Linked DNA regions of Natronosporangium hydrolyticum. The protein of the gene in region 2 binds, or shares a complex with, the protein of the main gene of each other region. Links are inferred from orthologs where the notes say so. Each region holds a gene or a part of one and is shown on either strand. Other genes may lie near its edges.

Region 1 (7,589 bases), 3.7 Mb from region 2 along the record:
CCGCCCCGGGCCCCGTTCTTCCTGGGGTGACGGTGGCGCCCCGGGGAGTCGCCGGGCCGCGGGTGGGCATGTTCGCCGCCGCGGTGGAGCTGTTGCTGCCGGGCGGTTGTGCGGGGTGCGGGCAGGCCCGGTCGGGGCTGCGGTACGGGGTCTGCGCGGAGTGCGTCGCGATGGTGGCTGGGGCGGTCCCCGGCCCCACCCGGCCGGAGCCGGCGCCGAGCGGGTTCCCGCCGTGCTGGGCGCTCGCTGACTACGACGGGGTGCTCGGCGAGCTGCTCGTGGCGTACAAGGATCGGGGGCGGCACCGGCTGGCGCGGCCGTTGGGCCGGCTGCTCGCCGCTGTGGTCGCGGCGGCGGCCTCGGCCTGGGAGTCGGCTTCGGCGGCGGTCTCAGCCTCGGCTCCGGCGGCGGGCGGGGTGGTGCTGGTGCCGATCCCGGATACGCCGGCTGCGGCGCGGGCCCGGCACGGCGACCACCTGTATCGGCTGGCCCGTGTGGCGGGGCGGGAATTACGCCGGGCCGGGGTGCCGGCGGTGGTGGCAAGGCCGCTGCGGGCGCTGCCCCGGCCCGATTCGGCGGGCCTGGACCATCGGCAGCGGGCCGCGACGGCGCAGGCCACGCTGCGGCTGCGGCGCTGGTCGGCGGCGGGGCTCCAGCGCCACCTGACTCGTACCCGGGCGGCGGTGGTGCTGCTCGATGATGTGGTCACCACCGGCGCCACCTTGGCTGCCGCGACCGCCAGGCTGGCGGCGGCGGATACCCCGGTGTCGGTGGCGGCGGTGCTCGCCGCCACCCAGCGGCGCTATCCGCTGCCGGGTGGGGTGTCCTCGAATGGACGACGTGGTTGGTGAACCCGGCAGGGGTTCGACTATTCTGTTGTGACTTCGTACGGCTCGTACCACTGAGGGCATGATGCGCAGACAGTCCCATCGGCCGCTGGGGGTGACGCGGCGCGCTTCAAGCGCTAGCGTCAGACTTCTAGGAACGCTTGGCCGCTGCCTCCGCAGTGCCTGCGGAGTAACGAGGAGCATGGGGAGGTAAGGCGTGGATATCGTCGTCAAAGGCCGCAACGTCGAGGTGCCGGAGCACTACCGCGAGCATGTCGCGGAGAAGATCGACAAGGTGGCCCGGCTCGATCGCAAAATCATCAGCATCGATGTTGAGCTGCTGCACGAGAAGAACCCCCGGCAGCAGGGCCACTGCCAGCGAGTCGAGATCACCTGCCGGTCACGTGGCCCGGTGGTGCGGGCTGAGGCCGCGGCGCGGGATTTCTACTCCGCGCTCGACGAAGCCGTCAACAAGCTCTATACCCGGCTCCGGCGGGCAGCTGACCGACGCCGGGTTCACCGGGGGCCGGGGCGTACCCCGACCTCGGTGGCCGAAGCGACCGCCAATCTCCCCACCGACCTGACGAAGGCGTTCGAGCCGGCGCCGTCGGTCGAGGTCGCCGGTCTCTCGGAGTCGGCCGCCTCCGCGGTCGAGGCCGCAGTCGCCGCGGCGGAGGCCGATGACCAGCCGTGGCACATCGTCCGGGAGAAGGAGCACTCCGCCGTCCCGATGACGATCGACGACGCCCTGTTCCAGATGGAGCTGCTGGGGCACGACTTCTATCTGTTCCTGGATAAGGAGTCCGGCCGGGCCAGCGTGGTCTACCGCCGGCATGCTTATGACTATGGCGTGATGAGTCTCGCTGAACCGACGGAGTAACTCACCGCGACCGGGGTGCGGACGGGCGGAGGTTCCGCCTACGATGGTTGCTCAGACCGTCTAGGGGAGCGCTGAAGACCCGTGCCCATACTTGAAAAGATCCTCAATGCTGGTGAGGGGCGGCAGGTTCGTCGGCTCAAGAAGGTCGCCGATGCCGTCAACTCGATCGAGGACGACTACACCGACCTGAGCGACGCCGAGCTGCAGGCGCTGACCGACCAGTATCGTGAGCGGCTGGCCGACGGCGAGAGCTTGGACGACCTGCTGCCGGAGGCGTTCGCGACCGCCCGGGAGGCGGCGCGCCGGGTGCTGGGGCAGCGAGCCTACGACGTCCAGGTCATGGGCGGGGCGGCGCTGCACTACGGCAACATCGCGGAGATGAAGACCGGTGAGGGTAAGACCCTCACCGGTGTCCTCCCGGCGTACCTGAACGCGCTCGCCGGCAAGGGTGTCCATCTGGTGACGGTGAACGACTACCTCGCCAGCCGGGACGCCGAGTGGATGGGCCAGGTCCACCGCTTCCTCGGGCTGACGGTGGGCGCGGTGCTGCCCGGCCAGACCTCGGCCGACCACAAGGCGGCCTATGAGTGCGACATCACCTACGGCACCAACAACGAGTTCGGCTTCGACTATCTGCGTGACAACATGGCGATGTCGGCCGGCCAGCTGGTCCAGCGCGGACACTTCTTCGCGATCGTCGACGAGGTCGACTCGATCCTGATCGACGAGGCCCGGACGCCGCTGATCATCTCGGGTCCGGCGGAGCACTCCCAGCGGTGGTACCCGGAGTTCGCGCAGATCGTGGCGCGGATGCAGCGGGGCACCGAGGGCGGCGGCGACTACGAGGTGGACGAGGCGAAGCGGACGGTCGCGATCACCGAGCGCGGGGTCGCCAAGGTGGAGGACCGGCTCGGCATCGAGAACCTTTACGAGCCGGTCAACACACCGTTGGTCGGCTATCTCAACAACGCCATCAAGGCTAAGGAGCTGTACCGCAAAGACAAGGAGTACATCGTCAACAGTGACGGTGAGGTCCTGATCGTCGACGAGTTCACCGGCCGGGTGCTCGCCGGGAGGCGGTTCAGCGAGGGGATGCACCAGGCGATCGAGGCCAAAGAGGGCGTCAAGATCAAGCAGGAGAACCAGACCCTCGCTACGATCACGCTCCAGAACTACTTCCGGCTCTACGACAAGCTCGCCGGCATGACCGGTACCGCCCAGACCGAGGCGAGCGAGTTCAACAAGGTCTACGACGTCGGGGTCATCACCATCCCGACCCACCTGCCGATGGTCCGGCTGGACAAAGCCGATGTGATCTACAAGACCGAGAAGGCCAAGTTCGAGGCGCTGGTGGAGGACATCGTCGAGCGCCACCAGCTGGGCCAGCCGGTGCTCGTCGGCACCACCTCGGTCGACAAGTCCGAGATCCTGGCGACGATGCTCAAGCGGCGGGGCATTCCGCACAACGTGCTGAACGCCAAGTTCCACGCCAAAGAAGCCGAGTTTGTGGCGCAGGCCGGCCGTAAGGGCGCGGTCACCGTCGCCACCAACATGGCCGGGCGAGGCACCGACATTCTGCTCGGCGGCAACCCGGAGTACCTCGCCGCGGCCGAGCTGCGCCAGCAGGGGTTCGACCCGGTGGAGCAGCCGGAAGAGTACGCCAAGGCGCTGGAGACCGGCGTCGCCAAGTGGCGGCAGGTCTGTGACGGCGAGGGCGAGGAGGTGGTCGCCGCAGGTGGTCTGTACGTCCTGGGCACTGAGCGACACGACGCCCGGCGGATCGACAACCAGCTGCGTGGCCGGGCCGGGCGGCAGGGTGACCCGGGTGAGTCGCGGTTCTACCTGTCGCTACAGGACGATCTGATGCGCCGCTTCCGGGCCAGCGCGGTCGAGTCGGTGATGGAGCGCCTCAACATCCCCGACGATGTGCCGATCGAGTCGAAGATGGTCTCCCGGCAGATCAAGAGCGCGCAGACCCAGATCGAAGGCCAGAACGCCGAGATCCGGAAGAACGTCCTCAAGTACGACGAGGTGCTCAATCAGCAGCGCCAGGTGGTCTACGCCGAGCGTAAGCGGGTGCTCGACGGGGAGGACCTGCGGGACCAGGTCCGGCACATGCTTGAGGACGTGGTCGGTGACTACATCAGCGGCGCCACCAACGAGGGGTACGCCGAGGACTGGGACCTCGATCAGCTGTGGAGTGCGCTCAAACAGCTGTACCCGGTCGGGCTGACCATCGACGAGCTGCTCGAAGAGGTGGACGGTGACCGTTCCGCCCTGGAGGTCGACCAGCTGCGGTCGCGACTGCTCGCGGATGTGATGGCCGCCTACGAGCGGCGCGAGGAAGAGCTCGGCGAGGCGACGGTCCGCGAGGTCGAGCGGCAGGTCGTGCTCAGCGTGATCGACCGCAAGTGGCGCGAGCACCTCTACGAGATGGATTACCTCAAGGAGGGCATCGGGCTGCGGCAGTACGCGCAGCGCAACCCGGTCGTGGAGTACCAGCGCGAGGGCTTTGCGATGTTCCAGACCATGCTGGAGGGGATCAAGGAGGAGTCCGTCCGGTTGCTGTTCAACGCGGAGGTGCGGGTGCAGCAGCCGGAGGCGGAGGCAGCGGCCACCCCGACCCAGCCGGCGGCCAAGCCAGCGATGCCGCTGCCGGTGGGTCAATCCCCGGTGGAGGTCCGTGCCCGCGGGCTGCGGCCGGCGCAGGCGCAGCCACAGAACCTTCAGTATTCCGCGCCGACGGTCGATGGCGAAGCCGGCTCCGGCGGGGTCACCACCGAGCGGGAGTCCGACCGTCCCGCCGCCCCGGCGCTCGGCCTCGGCCGCGGGCCGCAGGTCGGCGCGGGTCCGGCGATCGGGGCGGCTACCGCCGGCCGAGCCGCCGAGTCGCAGCAGCCGAACCGCTCCGGCGACAACCGCGGGGCCGCCGACCGGTCCGGAGGCCGGTCGGGCGCGGCCCGGCAGCAGGCGCCCGGCCAGGCCGTCGGGTCGGCGCCGTCCCGGAACGCGCCCTGCCCCTGCGGCTCCGGCAAGAAGTACAAGCGCTGCCACGGTGCTCCCGCCGGGGGCGCCTGACCGGGTCACAGCAGCTGCGCTGCACCGGGTCACAGCAGCTGCGCTGCGGTGCACAACCAACGGTCCTGGGTCTGCTCCAGCCGAAAGGCGAGCGCCCAGGACCGTTCGTCCCGCGCCTGCGGCCCGACCCGGGCACCCACCACGACCGCTAACTCGGCGACGCCGGGGCGGGGCTCGCAGGTGCGCATCTGCCGGACCTTCACCAGGCTTTCCCGGCGAGGGCTGGCGCGCTGCGGAGACACCGTTCGCCGCAGCCGGCGTACCGCCTGAGTCATCGCCGCGATCACCTCGGGGGCGGCGAGCGGATGGGTCACCGCCCGCAGGTGGTTGACCGCCCGGTAGCCGTTGAGAATCTCCAGGCAGGTGTTGACGAAGCGGACCGCCGCGGCGGTCGTGGCAGGCGCGGCCGCGGTGGGAGACCGCCGATCAGCCGAGCCGCCGCTGGCGCCGGCCGGACCGCTGGTGCCCGCCGGCGCCAGCGGTTGGGGGGCGGCGAGCATCGGCTGCGAAGCCCCGGCGCTGCGCCAGTCGGTGGTCGCCTGATCGTCGAAGGGCGGATCGTAGGTGGGGGCGGCGCGCAGTCGGAGCTGTGGCGGTGTCGCCAGGGTCGGTCGCATGCTGCCCTCCCGGTGGCCATTTCGTCGCAGTGCGTCGTGGCTGCCGACAATAGCGACCGATGTCAACTATTCGATCTAGGTCGAGCGACGGCCGGTCGTCGCCGCCGCTCGTGATCTACTGGGGCCATGACCGGTCCCCCGATCCGTGCCTACCTACCGGGTACCTTCGCCGTCCTCGCGACGCTGCGTCGGCAGCGGGAACTGCCCCCCGGGGCGGCGTACGCGGTCACCGCCGGGCTGCGGGCGGAAGCCCCCGGCGAAGACGACGAGACGCTGGAGTACGAGGCGTTCTGCCGGGCCGCGGACGCCTCGTTGGCGCTGTTGCGGGGCGGGCACACGGCACCCCGTCGAGTGGTGATCGCGGTGGACCTCCCTGCGGCGCAGGTTGCCGGCGCGGCCGCGGCGGATGTGGCGACGGTCAACCTGGCCGGGCCGGTGCCGTTGACCAGGGTCGCGGCGATCCATGTCGACGGGGTGGCCGCCGAGCCCGCGGTGGCCGCGGCGCTCGACGCAGCCGACCCGTCCGGGACCGAACTCGATGAGGAGCTGGAGTGGTACGACGTCTCCGAACTTGATCAGTTGGTGCCGGCGGAGGCGGGTTGACCGTCGTCTTCACTCGACGCCGGGTCAGCTGCGCGCAGGGTGCGCCCGATCAGCACGGTGGCGACCACCGCACCGACCACCAGCACGATCAGCGCGCGGTTGAATCGGGCCGCGTTGAAGTAGTTCAAGACCGCCTGGTCGTCCGCGCTGGCGGCGCTGACCAGCTGGAACAGGCGGGTGCCGGCGATCCGGGTCACCGCCTCCGCGATCAGGATCAGTAGCCCGGGCAGCGCACCGGCGACCAGGAACGCGGGCCAACGCAGGTTGGGGCCGCCGACCCGCCGCAGGTAGACATATCCGACCGCGCCCGCGGCCACGCCCGCGGCGAGGGAGGCGGTCAGCGACGCCCAACCGCTCGCGGCGATCACCGACTCGGCGGTCTCACCGGCGCCGAAAAAGCTGCGGAGGTCCCCCTCGAAGATCCGTTCCAGGAGCCCGACGACGAAGACGACCAGCGCCCCGACCGCGCCGGCGGCGACGACCGCCCCTTCTCGTACCCCGGCTAGCAGGCCACCGAGCATGGCGGCGGCGGCGACCGCGCCGCTGAGTACCAGGATCGAGGGCAGGCCGTCGTACCCCAGCAGGATCGGGGTGGCGACGGCGACGCCGGTCAGCAGGCCGGCTCCGGCGCCGGTGCCGAACCGGGGCAGGCGGCGCCGGGCGGCGGCGCCGGCGAGCCGGCTCAGCAGGTTGACTGCGGTCAGCCCGACGGCGATGCCGGCGATCAGGCTCGCCGAAATCACCTGTGGTAGCTCCAGGGCGGCCCGGGTGACGGTGAGCGGGTCGGCATCGGGAGAGTCGCCGATCGCCTGCCGCGCCGACGAGAGCATCGCCAGCAGCCAGGCGAGCGCCAGCACCGCCAGCACACCGGCGGCCGGGGCCACTGGTGTGGGTTGGCCGCCGGAAACGGTGACCGGCGCGGGTTGGTCGCCGGCGGCTGGAGCTGGCGCGGGTTGGTCGCCGGCGGCTGAGGCCGCCGGCACAGCATCGTCGGCCGCGTCGGCCGGCACGTCGCGCGCCGAGGTCTGCTCATCTGTCATGGTGGGTCCCTCGAGGTCCGCCAGCGGGCCGGCCCCCAGACTACGTCGTGGGTCCGACCCGCTGCGGTGTGGCCGGGCGGCAGTGGTGCGCTGGGTCGGGTGATGCCGGCGGGGTTGGTCGCCGGTACCGCCCACATGAAAGGATACGAACAGGGTTCGACCCTGACCTCGCCAGTGTTGCCGAGATCTTGGAGGGCGCGATGGACGCCATTTTCACCGTGCCGGAGCCGCGTAACGAGCCGCCCCGGGAGTATTCCCCGGGCAGCGCCGACCGCGAGCGCCTGCAGCGGCGACTGGCCGAGCTGGCGGGTGCGCCGACAGACCTCACCATGACGATCGACGGCCAGCAGCGCATGGGTGGCGGCGCGCCGATCAACGTGGTGCAGCCGCATCAACACCGGCACGTGCTGGGAGTCATGCACAATGCGTCCAACGCCGATGCGGAGGCGGCGGTAACGGCGGCGGTAGCCGCCGCACCGGCGTGGCGGGCGATGCCGTACGAGGACCGCGCCGCCATCTTCCTGCGCGCGGCGGACCTGCTCGC
Region 2 (7,035 bases):
GGCTATGCCCGCCCACATCGCCTCCTCGGCCACCTCCGCCAGCCGCAGCAGCGCCGGGTCCACCTCGCCCACCGGGACGGTGATCGCGGCGTCGCCGTGCCAGCCCGACACGATCGCCCCGCAGTCGATCGAGATGACGTCGCCCTCCCGGAGCACCGTGTCCGGGCTGGGGATCCCATGCACCACCTCGGCGTTGACCGACGCGCAGATCGACGCCGGGAACCCGTAGTAACCCTGAAAAGAGGGCACCGCGCCGGCATCCCGGATTGTCTGCTCGGCGACCGCGTCCAACTCGGCGGTAGACACCCCGGGCGCCACCGCCGCCCGGGTGGCCGCCAACGCGTCCGCGACGACCAGGCCGGCGGCCCGCATCGAGGCGATCTGTTCAGGCGTCTTGTACTCGATGTCGAGCGGACGCTCACGAAGTCTGAACACCAGGACCCCGACTAGCCGCCGTACGACCGCAGCGCGTCGATCGCTCGCAAGGTCACATCCTCAACCGGCCCGGTGGCGTCGATCCCGACCAGCCTGCCCTGCGCACCGTAGTAGTCGACCAGCGGCGCCGTGTCGCGAGCGTAGACCCGCAGCCGCTCCGCGACCGTCTCCGCCTTGTCGTCGTCTCGTTGGAAGAGCTGGCCACCGCAGCGGTCGCAGCTACCCTCCCGAACCGGTGGGTCGAACTCGACATGCCAGATCTTGCCGCAGCCGCGGCAGGTACGCCGGCCGGAGAGGCGCCGGATCACCTCGTCGTCGTCCACGACGAGCTCCAGTACCACTTCCAGCCCGGCGCCCAGATCGGCCACCAGCTTGTCGAGGGCTGAGGCCTGCGGCACGGTGCGGGGAAACCCGTCGAGCAGAAACCCGTCACCAGCGTCGGGCTCGGCTAGCCGGTCTCGGACCATATTGATGGTTACCTCGTCCGGCACCAGCTGCCCGGCGTCCATGTAGCTGCGAGCCTGAACTCCGAGTTCAGTACCGCGTGCCACGTTGTCGCGGAAGATGTCGCCGGTCGAGATCTTCGGGACGGCCAAGTGCGCGGCGATGAACTCCGCCTGCGTCCCTTTACCCGCCCCAGGAGGCCCGACCAGTACGAGTCTCACGCGCCCTCCCAGCTGCTCGGATGATCAAACAACGGTACGCCCGTTGCCCCACCATCGTTAGCGCAAGAACCCTTCGTAGTTCCGCTGCATGAGCTGGCTCTCGATCTGCTTCACCGACTCCAGACCCACGCCGACCATGATCAGCACTGCTGTCCCACCGAACGGGAAGTTGATGAACTGATCGCTGTCCAGGTAGATGAAGAAGAAGTTTGGTAGCACCGCCACCGCCGCTAGGTACAGCGAGCCGGCGAGGGTGATCCGGGAGAGCACGAAGTCCAGGTACTCTGCGGTCGGTTTCCCGGGTCGGATGCCCGGCACGAACCCGCCGTACTTCTTCATGTTGTCTGCCACGTCGTTCGGGTTGAACGTGATCGAGACGTAGAAGTAGGTGAAGAAGATGATCATCAAGACGTACGTGACGATGTAGATCGGGCTGGTCGGCAGCGCGATGTTCTGCTCCACCCAGCGGTACACCGGGCCCGGGTCTTCCGACTCCGCGAACTGCAGGCCGAGCTGCGGCAGGTAGAGGATCGACGACGCGAAGATGACCGGGATGACACCCGCCTGGTTGATCTTCAGCGGGATGTACGTCGAGGTGTTGCCATACATCCGGCGACCGATCATGCGCTTGGCGTACTGCACCGGAATCCGGCGCTGGCCGAGCTCCATGAAGACGACCGCGGTGATGATCAGGACCGCGACCCCGAGCAACGCGATGAACGGCCCCGGGCCCTGGGTCTGCTGGATCCGCCAACCCTCGGTGGGGAGCTGAGCGGCGATCGAGACGAAGATCAGCGTCGACATCCCGTTGCCGATCCCCCGGTCGGTGATCAGCTCACCCAGCCACATGATCACACCGGTGCCGGCGGTCATGGTGATCACCAGGGTGCTCACCACGATCCAGTCGGAGATGCCGGTGTCGATCTGGCCGGGGATGACGTCGGGACAGGTGACGTTACCGAACAACTGTCCCGACTGCGCCAATGCGACGAACGCCGAGGACTGCAGCACCGCCAGCCCGAGGGTCAGATAGCGCGTGTACTGTGTGATCTTGGCCTGGCCGGACTGCCCCTCTTTCTGGAGCATCTCCAACCTCGGGATGACCACCCGCAACAGCTGCATGATGATCGATGCCGTGATGTAGGGCATGATGCCCAGCGCAAAGACCGACAGCTGGAGCAGCGCACCACCTGAGAAGAGATTGAGGAGGGTGAAGACACCCATCCCCCCCTCTTCCTGCGCCTCCGCAGCCTCCACGCAGGATTGCACCCGGTCATACGAGACGCCCGGACTGGGCACGTTGGCACCCAGTCGGTAGATACCCACGATGAAGATCGTGAACAGGATCTTCTTGCGCAGGTCGGGCGTACGGAACGCGTTGATAAAGGCCGAGAGCAAGCTTCTTCCTCCTGCGCGAGGCCCGCCCAGGCTAGGGCGAGGGGGCGTCTGGACGGATGCTAACAGTTAGTTCGGATGAGTACACCCTCACCCACTTAGTCCGAGCCGCCCCCACGGCCGACCAGTGTCGTGCTCCCCCCCGCAGCGGTGATCTTCTCGCGGGCGGCGCCGCTGAACGCGTGCGCCGTGACCTCGATCTTCACCCCGTTGAGGTCCCCGTCCCCAAGTACCTTGACCGGCTGGTTCTTCCGAACCGCCCCGGCCTGTACCAACTCGTCCGGCCCCACCGTGCCGCCGGACGGGAACAGCTCCGCCAGCTTGTCCAGGTTTACCACCTGATAGCTGATTTTGAACCGGTTGCGGAACCCCTTCATCTTGGGTAGCCGCATGTGAATCGGGGTCTGGCCGCCCTCGAAGCTGGCCGGCACCTGCTTCCGGGCCTTCGAGCCCTTGGTGCCCCGACCGGCGGTCTTACCCTTCGAGCCCTCGCCCCGACCGACCCGGATCTTGTCGGTCTTGGCACCGGGCGCCGGCCGTAGGTGATGCACCTTGATCGTCATCCCTACTCCACCTCCTCGACCTGCACGAGGTGACTGACCGTGAAGATCATCCCTCGGATCTCCGGGCGGTCTTCCTTAACCACCTCATGGTTGATGTGCTTCAGCCCCAGGCTGCGCAACGTCTCCCGCTGGTTGGGCTTACGCCCGATCGCGGACCGCACCTGGGTCACCTTCAGCCGCGCCATCGTCAGTCTCTCCCTGCGCTCAGACCGCTGTGTTCACGGACGAGTTGTTGCCCTGACGGCCGCCGCCGGACGCGTCTGACTGGCCGCCGGTCTGTGGCTGGGCCGCAGCCTGCGCAGCCAGCATCGCCGCCGGCGCCACCTCCTCGACCGGCAGGCCCCGCCGCGCCGCAACCGCCTCCGGCGGCTCCAGCTGCCGCAGCGCCGCGACCGTGGCGTGCACAATGTTGATCGGGTTCGAGGAGCCGAGGCTCTTCGAGAGCACGTCGTGGATGCCGGCACACTCCAGCACCGCGCGGACCGGGCCACCGGCGATCACACCGGTACCACCGCTGGCGGGCTTCAGCAGAACCACCCCGGCCGCCTCCTCACCCTGCACCGGGTGCGGGATGGTACCGGCGATCCGGGGGACCTTGAAGAAGTGCTTCTTCGCCTCCTCGACCCCCTTGGCGATCGCCGCCGGGACCTCCTTGGCCTTGCCGTAGCCGACGCCGACCGTCCCGTCGCCGTCGCCTACCACCACCAGGGCGGTGAAGCTGAACCGGCGACCACCCTGGTGGACCTTGGCCACCCGGTTGATGGTGACCACCCGCTCCAGGTGAGTGCTCTTCTCGGCGGGGGCGCCCCGGCCGCCGTCCCGGCGATCGCGGCGGCCCTCCCGGCGACCGTCCCGGCCACCCTCGCTGGTCGCCGAGCCGCCCGTGCCGCGCTGCGGACCTGCCATTAGTCGTACCTTCCTCAAACCCGTGTCTCGAACGTCTGGAACCCGGTGCCCACGCCTAGAACCTCAGCCCGCCAGCGCGGGCGGCATCGGCGAGTGCGGCGATGCGGCCGGCGTAGGTGTTGCCGCCGCGGTCGAAGATCACCTCGGTGATTCCGGCCTCGGTCGCCCGCTCCGCAAGCAACGTGCCCACCTTGGTGGCCAGCTCGCTCTTGGACCCGGAGGTCCCCCGCAGCGACGGATCCATGGTCGAGGCGGAGGCGATCGTGTGGCCCTTGGTGTCGTCGACGACCTGCGCGACGATGTGCCGCAGCGAGCGGGTGACCACCAGCCGCGGGCGGCTTGGGGTCCCGGTGATCTGCTTGCGGCCCCGGAAGTGCCGCCGAGCGCGAGCCACCGAACGCTGCCCGGCGACCCCGGCGCTGCCGCGCCGCTTCAACAGCGTGGCGCTCACTTCTTACCTGCCTTCCCGGCCTTGCGCCGAATCACCTCGTCGGCGTACTTCACGCCCTTGCCCTTGTACGGCTCCGGCGGCCGGAGCTTGCGGATGTTGGCTGCGACCTCACCCACCAGCTGCTTGTCGATGCCGGCGACGTGGAACAGGGTCGGCCGCTCCACGGTGAACTCGATCCCCTCCGGCGGTGTGACCACCACTGGGTGCGAGAAGCCAAGGGCGAACTCGAGGTCTTTGCCTTTGGCGGTCACCCGGTAACCGGTGCCGTTGATCTCCAACGTCTTCCGGTAACCGTCGGTGACGCCCACGATCATGTTAGCTACCAACGTCCGCGACAGGCCATGGAGTTCCCTGGCCTTACGCTCGTCGGTGGCGCGGGTCACCGCCAGCGTGCCGTCCTCCGCCCGGTCGACCGAGATGCTCTCGGCGACGGTGTGGGACAGCTCGCCCTTCGGGCCCTTCACTTGCACGGTCCGGTCATCAATGGTGACCTCGACCCCGGCGGGCACCGGGATCGACCTACGTCCGATACGCGACACAGCGGCTCCTCCTCACCAGACGTAGGCGAGGACTTCCCCGCCCACCCCGCGCTTACGGGCCTGCCGGTCGGTCAGCAGCCCCTGGGATGTCGAGATGATGGCGACCCCGAGGCCCCCGAGCACCCGGGGCAGCTCCCCCGACTTGGCGTACACCCGAAGGCCCGGCTTGGAGACCCGACGCAGGCCCGCCAGGCTGCGCTCGCGGTGCTGGCCATACTTCAGCTCTAGCACCAGCTGCCGGCTGACCTGGCCATCTTGCGGCTCCTGGACCTGCCACGAGGCGACATAGCCCTCTGACTTCAGCACCTCGGCGATGTTCGCCTTGAGCTTCGAGTAGGGCATGATCACCTGATCGTGGTACGCCTGGTTGCCGTTACGCAGACGCGTCAGCATGTCTGCGATCGGGTCGGTCATGGTCATGAGTGGATTCTGCCTTTCTCGCTCCGGTTCCCCGCCGGTGCCACCGGTGGGGCCTGCAGCGAAGATCGATGGTTACCAGGAAGCCTTGGACACCCCGGGCAGCTCACCGCGGTGGGCCATGCTCCGGATACAGATCCGGCACAGGCCGAACTTGCGGTAGACCGCCTTGGGGCGACCGCACCTCTGGCAGCGCGTGTAGGCCCGGACCGCGAACTTCGGCTTCGCGTTGGCCTTGTTGACCAGTGCTTTCTTCGCCATCTCTGTCAGTTCTCCTTGAACGGGAAGCCAAGCAGCTTGAGCAGTGCCCGACCCTCGTCGTCGGTGGTGGCGCTGGTGACCAGGGTGATGTCCATCCCCCGCACCTGATCGATCTTATCCTGATCGATCTCGTGGAACACCGACTGCTCGGTCAGACCGAAGGTGTAGTTGCCGCTGCCGTCCAGCTTCCGCCCGTCCAGCCCGCGGAAGTCGCGGATCCGGGGCAGCGCGATGGAGAGCAGCCGGTCAAGGAACTCCCACATCCGGTCGCCACGTAGGGTCACCTTCGCGCCGATCGGCATGCCCTCCCGCAGCTTGAACTGCGCGATGGACTTACGGGCCCGCCGCAGCTGCGGCTTCTGCCCGGTGATAGTCGCCAGGTCCCGGACCGCACCGTCGATGACCTTGGCGTCCCGGGCGGCCTCGCCGACCCCCATGTTCACCACGATCTTCACCAGCCGCGGCACCTGCATCGGGTTGGCGTAGCCGAACTGCTCCTGCAGCTGCGACACGAGCTCACTCCGGTAACGCTCGCGCAGCCGGGGTGGCGGCGCCGTCTGAGTCGCGGCGGTCATGGCAGCTCCTTCCCGGTTTTGCGGGCGATGCGCACCTTGGCCCCGGTCTCCGGGTCCAAGCGATAGCCGACCCGGGTCCGGTTACCGTCCTCGTCGAGCACGATCACCTTGGAGACGTCGATCGGCGCCTCCTGGGTGACGATCCCGCCGGTCTTGGAGCCCCGTCGACTGGTCTGCACCTTGGTGTGCTTCTTGACCCGGTTCACGCCCTCCACCAGCACCTGCTGCGTCCGTGGGTAGGCAGCGATCACCTTCCCACGCGCACCCTTGTCCCTGCCGGCGAGGACCTCGACCGTGTCGTTCTTCTTGACCTTCATCAAAGCACCTCCGGCGCCAGGGAGATGATCTTCATGAACCGCTTGTCGCGCAGTTCGCGGCCCACCGGACCGAAGATCCGGGTACCCCGGGGGTCGCCACCGTCGCGCAGGATCACCGCGGCGTTCTCGTCGAACCGGATGTAAGAGCCGTCCGGCCGCCGCTTCTCCTTAGCGGTCCGCACGACAACAGCCTTGACGATGTCGCCCTTCTTCACGGTCGCGCCAGGAATCGCTTCCTTCACGGTGGCCACGATCTGGTCGCCGATGCCCGCGTAGCGCCGGCCGGAGCCGCCAAGCACCCGGATGCACAGGATCTCCCGTGCCCCGGTGTTGTCAGCGACGCGTAGCCGTGACTCTTGCTGAATCATTGGGCCTTATCTCCTGAACCTACTTGGCCTTTTCCAGGATCTCCACGACCCGCCAGCGCTTGGTGGCGGAGAGCGGACGAGTCTCCATCAGGGAGACTCGGTCGCCGATCCCGCACGCGTTGTGCTCGTCGTGCGCCTTCAAT

What was found.
Region 1: the proteins of secY (region 2) and secA are in contact, whole or in part, in a crystal structure (PDB 3DIN), measured with the Thermotoga maritima proteins. The link is inferred for Natronosporangium hydrolyticum from one-to-one orthologs. Residues at the interface, in WP_004081795.1 of Thermotoga maritima: Glu108, Gly109, Glu110, Glu111, Ala236, Glu237, Arg238, Arg239, Ile240, Thr241, Ile242, Gln243, Tyr244, Ala245, Arg246, Arg247, Val248, Thr249, Gly250, Arg251, Arg252, Val253, Tyr254, Gly256, Ala257, Ser258, Thr259, Tyr260, Leu261, Pro262; in WP_004082002.1 of Thermotoga maritima: Glu261, Ala262, Arg263, Lys300, Ala301, Arg302, Thr303, Ile304, Ile305, Leu323, Tyr324, Asp325, Pro326, Val329, Ser330, Tyr333, Ile336, Lys340, Phe345, Val349, Glu363, Phe364, Tyr374, Ser375, Gly376, Gly377, Glu393, Ile395, Thr482, Ser483.

The regions. Positions count from the first base shown.
Region 1 is NZ_CP070499.1:4,543,472-4,551,060, reverse strand. Bases 1,467-4,985 are described here. They hold secA (preprotein translocase subunit SecA), read left to right. Parts: upstream 1,467-1,788; coding sequence 1,789-4,785; downstream 4,786-4,985. Other genes in these bases: JQS43_RS20490 (Rv3235 family protein), read right to left, coding at 4,815-4,985; hpf (ribosome hibernation-promoting factor, HPF/YfiA family), read left to right, coding at 1,467-1,707. Outside these bases: JQS43_RS20510 (LpqB family beta-propeller domain-containing protein), read left to right, coding at 1-30; JQS43_RS20505 (ComF family protein), read left to right, coding at 69-851; more of hpf, read left to right, coding at 1,045-1,466; more of JQS43_RS20490, read right to left, coding at 4,986-5,402; JQS43_RS20485 (DUF6912 family protein), read left to right, coding at 5,529-6,005; JQS43_RS20480 (hypothetical protein), read right to left, coding at 5,978-7,045; pruA (L-glutamate gamma-semialdehyde dehydrogenase), read left to right, coding at 7,246-7,589. UniProt on the Escherichia coli protein: Required for protein export, interacts with the SecYEG preprotein conducting channel.
Region 2 is NZ_CP070499.1:879,059-886,093, reverse strand. What follows is about bases 329-3,293. They hold secY (preprotein translocase subunit SecY), read right to left. Parts: upstream 2,499-3,293; coding sequence 1,158-2,498; downstream 329-1,157. Other genes in these bases: rpmD (50S ribosomal protein L30), read right to left, coding at 3,061-3,243; rplO (50S ribosomal protein L15), read right to left, coding at 2,594-3,058; JQS43_RS04080 (adenylate kinase), read right to left, coding at 447-1,100; map (type I methionyl aminopeptidase), read right to left, coding at 329-435. Also shown: more of map, read right to left, coding at 1-328; rplR (50S ribosomal protein L18), read right to left, coding at 4,020-4,415; rplF (50S ribosomal protein L6), read right to left, coding at 4,412-4,954; rpsH (30S ribosomal protein S8), read right to left, coding at 4,967-5,374; JQS43_RS04040 (type Z 30S ribosomal protein S14), read right to left, coding at 5,447-5,632; rplE (50S ribosomal protein L5), read right to left, coding at 5,638-6,207; rplX (50S ribosomal protein L24), read right to left, coding at 6,204-6,524; rplN (50S ribosomal protein L14), read right to left, coding at 6,524-6,892; rpsQ (30S ribosomal protein S17), read right to left, coding at 6,912-7,035. UniProt on the Escherichia coli protein: The central subunit of the protein translocation channel SecYEG. Consists of two halves formed by TMs 1-5 and 6-10.